2 regions of the Alkalibacillus sp. S2W genome follow, and region 2 is predicted to be linked to the other one. Evidence: predicted binding sites of a transcription regulator. Region 2 holds the regulator's gene; the other holds the start of a gene.
What was found. The regulator LexA, encoded in region 2, represses DNA repair genes until DNA is damaged. The targets are predictions, from matches to a motif close to CGAACATATGTTCG.
Positions count from the first base shown of each region.

Region 1: the regulator LexA is predicted to act here: its motif matches at 1,320-1,333, upstream of ruvA (Holliday junction branch migration protein RuvA).

Region 1 is NZ_CP177234.1:1,792,041-1,794,523, reverse strand. It holds gene ACKXGF_RS09670 ((S)-benzoin forming benzil reductase) at 1-438, shown strand, start outside; gene ACKXGF_RS09665 (YebC/PmpR family DNA-binding transcriptional regulator) at 465-1,184, shown strand; gene ruvA (Holliday junction branch migration protein RuvA) at 1,354-1,959, shown strand; gene ruvB (Holliday junction branch migration DNA helicase RuvB) at 1,971-2,483, shown strand, end outside.
Region 2 is NZ_CP177234.1:1,419,324-1,421,806, forward strand. It holds gene ACKXGF_RS07655 (DNA polymerase IV) at 1-880, shown strand, start outside; gene lexA (transcriptional repressor LexA) at 913-1,533, opposite strand; gene ACKXGF_RS07665 (DUF896 domain-containing protein) at 1,735-1,968, shown strand; gene tkt (transketolase) at 2,058-2,483, shown strand, end outside.

The sequences.
Region 1 (2,483 bases), 370 kb from region 2:
AAACATGTCACATTGAATCTAACAGCACCTATGATTTTGATTAATACATTAAAAGCGCAAGTTAATCCGAATCGTTTGGTTGTCATTAACATAACCTCAGGTGCAGCAGAAAAAGCTATCTATGGTTGGAATGCTTATAGTTCTACGAAAGCTGCTATTAATCAATATACAGAAACAGCAGCAGTAGAGGCAAGTGAGTTAGGCACTAATGATCTTCACATTGCTTTTAGCCCTGGTGTGATGGACACTGATATGCAAGGCGAAATTCGATCTGCAACTACTGATGAGTTCAAAGACGTTGACAATTTCAAGCAATTAAAAGACAATAATCAATTGCGGAGCCCGAAAGAGGTTGCCGACTTATTACAAAACTTAATCAACGACCAAGAACAATTAGAAAACGGTCGTGTTTACCGAGTTCATGATTTAATTCAATAATTTCCATAGTAAGGGAGGGGAATGTCATGGCAGGGCACTCAAAATGGCATAATATTAGACATAAAAAGAATGCCAAAGACGCTCAACGCGGAAAACTTTTTATGAAACTGGCTAAAGAAATCTATGTGGCAGCAAAAGAAGGCGGTGCTGATATGGAAACAAACTCAGCACTTCGTTTGGCAGTTGATAAGGCCAAATCAAACAATATGCCTAATGATAATATTGAGCGAGCTATTAATAAAGCAACAGGTAATCTAGATGGTGCTAATTATGAAGAATTCACTTACGAAGGATATGGCCCAGGTGGAATTGCCGTTATGGTCGATGTGCTAACTGATAATAAAAACCGTACAGCCTCAGAAGTACGCCATGCATTTAATAAGAATAATGGTAACTTAGGTGAAAATGGTTGTGTCTCTTTTATGTTTCATCGCAAAGGTTATATCGCGATTGAGCGTGATCAGATTGAGTCTGATGAAGAGGAATTTATGCTAGAAGCAATTGAAGCGGGTAGTGAAGAAATTGAAACAAGTGATGAAGTGTTTGAATTATTTACTGAACCCGAAGATTTTGAAACGGTTCGCAATACAATGAAGGAACAATATCCTTTAGCAGCTGCTGAATTAACAATGGTCGCTGATACGTATACGCCAATTCCGAATGAACACGAAGAAGATATGGACCAACTTCTTAACATGTTAGAAGATCTTGATGATGTGCAAGAAGTTCATCACAACATGCAATAAATTGAGGGCCACCTCTCCAGTCGGGGAGGTGGCATTTTTCAATTCATGGAGTAGGCTAAAACAGAGTTAGTGTGTTAAAAAAACGTAACAAAATAAATTGCGGACGAATAGGCTATGACATGTTAAACTAGAGTGAGAACGTTTGTTCAGACATAGTAGGAGGAACAACATGTACGCATATATACAAGGTAAACTAACATCGATTACCGAAGAGTATGTCGTTTTGGATGTTGATGGCGTCGGTTATGAAATATGGTGTCCACATCCTTTACGTTACCAATCCAAACAAGACGAATCCGTTAAATTATTTACATATTTTTATGTCCGTGAAGATACTCAGATGCTTTATGGATTCTATCAGAGCGAAGAGAAAGATTTGTTTAAGAAGTTATTAAACGTGTCAGGTATTGGACCGAAAAATGCGTTAAGTATCGTGAGTGAAACATCCGTCCATGATTTTGCTCAAGCCATTGAACAAGAAAATGATGCTTACTTAACCAAATTTCCTGGTGTCGGTAAAAAGACAGCTCGCCAAATGATCTTAGACTTAAAAGGAAAAGTGGATGCATGGATGCAAACGTCTGTTGATGATATGTTGACGATTGAGCATGAAGCACAACCAAACCATCAACAATATGACGAGGCTATTGAAGCGTTATTGACACTTGGTTATACGAAACGAGAAATTGATAAAATCGCACCAACATTAAAATCGTATCAAGCAGAATCGACAGATGAATTGGTGAAACAAGGTCTGCAATTATTAATGCGTTAAGGGTGAGTTGAATGGATGAACGAATGGTTTCAAGTGAAGCTCAGTGGGAAGATGTACAAGTCGAACAAAGTTTACGTCCATCAACACTGAGGCAATATATAGGACAAGATAAAACAAAAGAAAACTTAAAAATATTTATTGAAGCGGCTAAAATGCGTGAGGAGCCATTAGACCATGTCTTGTTATACGGACCACCTGGACTTGGCAAGACGACGTTAGCTGCGATTATTGCTGAAGAAATGGGTGTGCAATTTCGTACAACATCTGGCCCAGCGATTGAAAGAGCTGGTGATTTAGCAGCCATTCTATCCTCGCTAGAGGCAGGCGACGTCTTGTTTATTGACGAAATACATCGTCTACCACGTTCAGTTGAAGAAGTATTATATCCTGCCATGGAGGATTTTGTACTCGACATTGTGATCGGTCAGGGGGATGCAGCAAGGTCAGTAAGGTTAGATTTACCCCCTTTCACCCTTGTAGGTGCTACCACAAGAGCTGGACTATTATCAGCACCTTTACGCGAC
Region 2 (2,483 bases):
ATATGGATCAACCCACACGATCGCAGAAAAAGTTAAAGCAAGCATTCGGGAACAATTCGGAATTGATTCGGTTATTGGAATTGGTGATAACAAGTTTTTAGCGAAGGTGGTTATGGATTTACATGCGAAAAAATCACCGAATGGGATTAGTGAATGTCGTTATGAACAGGTCGCAGACAAACTGTGGCCGATTGAAATCGAAAACATTTGGGGCATTGGCTCTAAGATGAAAGGCCATCTTAATCGCATGGGGATCGTGACCTTAGGGGACTTAGCTCAATTTTCACAATCACATTTAAAAAAACGCTTCGGCATTATGGGCGAACAATTGTACTGGCATGCGTGGGGAATTGACTTAAGTCCTGTGATTGGCCAATTCACTAAGACAGAACAAAAAGGGTACGGTCATGGCATTACACTACTTAGGGATTATACCGAGGATGAAATCAAAGCCTGTCTCCTTGATTTATGTGATGAAGCATGTCGGAGAGCGAGGCGTGATGACCGCGCAGGACGCACGATACATTTAGCGATTCGTTATACAGATGAAATGGGGCAACATTTTAGCCGTTCTCGGTCGATTGATGTCCCGACAAATGACACGATGGAAATGTATGATGTGTGTATGCAGTTGTTTGAAGAATTCCATACGGAGGGCGCTCATATTCGTAAAGCATCAGTGACTTTAACCAATTTAACGGACGATATTGGCACACAACTTAGTCTGTTTGATAATCGTGCTGATAGAAAACAGTTAAATGAAGCGGTTGATCATATTCGCGAACGATTTGGTTCGACTGCTATTTTGCGAGCTAGTAGTTATACATCAGGAGGAATTGCGCTCGATCGTGGTCAAAAAATTGGTGGGCATTACGAATAAACCCGCGTATGTTAAAACATACGCGGGTTTTATTAATGAATATCACGGTATACGCCAATCACTTTACCTAAAATAGTAACGTGGTCTAAAATGATGGGTTCCATTGATGTGTTTTCTGGTTCAAGACGATATTGATGACTGTCCTGGAAAAAGCGCTTGACCGTAGCTTCATCTTGTTCAGTCATAGCAACAACAATATCACCATTTGCTGCTGTCGCTTGCTTACGGACGATAACCAAGTCATCATTCAGAATACCAGCTTCAATCATGCTGTCACCTTGAATTGATAAAATAAAAACATCATCTTCAACTGTCGCTTGAGTATTAGGTAAAGGAATATATTCCTCGATATTCTCTATAGCTGTAATAGGCTCACCTGCTGTTACTTTACCAACCAGTGGGGCATACATAGCATGACGCTCTTGTACAGTTTGCTGATCTTCGTGTGTGATTTCGATTGCACGTGGTTTGGTTGGATCACGACGGATATAACCTTTCTCTTCTAATCGTGATAAATGTCCATGGACTGTTGAACTGGATGCTAAACCAACCGCCTCAGCAATTTCACGAACAGATGGTGGATACCCTTTTGCTCGGACTTCTTCCGAAATAAACTCATAAATTTGCTTTTGTCGTTTTGATAATTTTGTCATTCCGCTCACCTCATCACCATATCCCATGATAGAATAGCTTCCTAATAATAGTTACATTATACCAACTATTCACACAAAAAACAAACGTTCGTTCGTGTTTTAAACACAATTCTTGTTTTTACATGGTGTACGATTTAAAATAAAGTTTGGAATAGAAAATTTAAGGCAAAATAAATGGATAAAGGCAAAAGGAGTATTATAATGTTATCTCAAGATAAACTCGACCGGATCAATGAACTGGCAAACAAAAAGAAGACAAAAGGATTAAATAAGAAAGAAGAGAAGGAACAAAAGGAACTACGTCAAGAATATTTAGAAGCATTCCGTTCATCATTTAAAGGCCAATTACAATCCATGAAAGTCGTGGATCCAGAAGGACAGGATGTAACACCTGAAAAATTAAAGCAAGATCAAGAAAATAATAAAAAACATTAAAATTATGACGATATTTGTTGGTGTTTTTTGTTAGAATAGAAATGTTGATAAATCTAACAGAATCGCAATATTGAAGGGAGAATTTAGTTATGAGTCAAACGACAGAACAATTATCAATTAATACGATTAGAACATTAACGATTGATGCAGTAGAAAATGCAAGTTCAGGGCATCCTGGAATGCCAATGGGAGCTGCACCAATGGCCTATACACTATGGACTAAAATAATGAATCACAATCCGAATCATTCAACATGGTTTGATCGTGATCGCTTTGTTTTATCAGCTGGACACGGGTCTATGCTTTTATATTCATTGCTTCATTTGTCTGGATATAATGTTACGTTAGATGATCTAAAGTCATTTCGTCAGTGGGGTTCTAAAACACCTGGCCATCCAGAATACGGGCATACTGACGGTGTAGAAGCAACGACTGGACCACTTGGACAAGGTTTGGCAATGGCAACAGGTAAAGCAATGGCTGAACGCTTCTTGGCTGCAAAATACAATACGGAT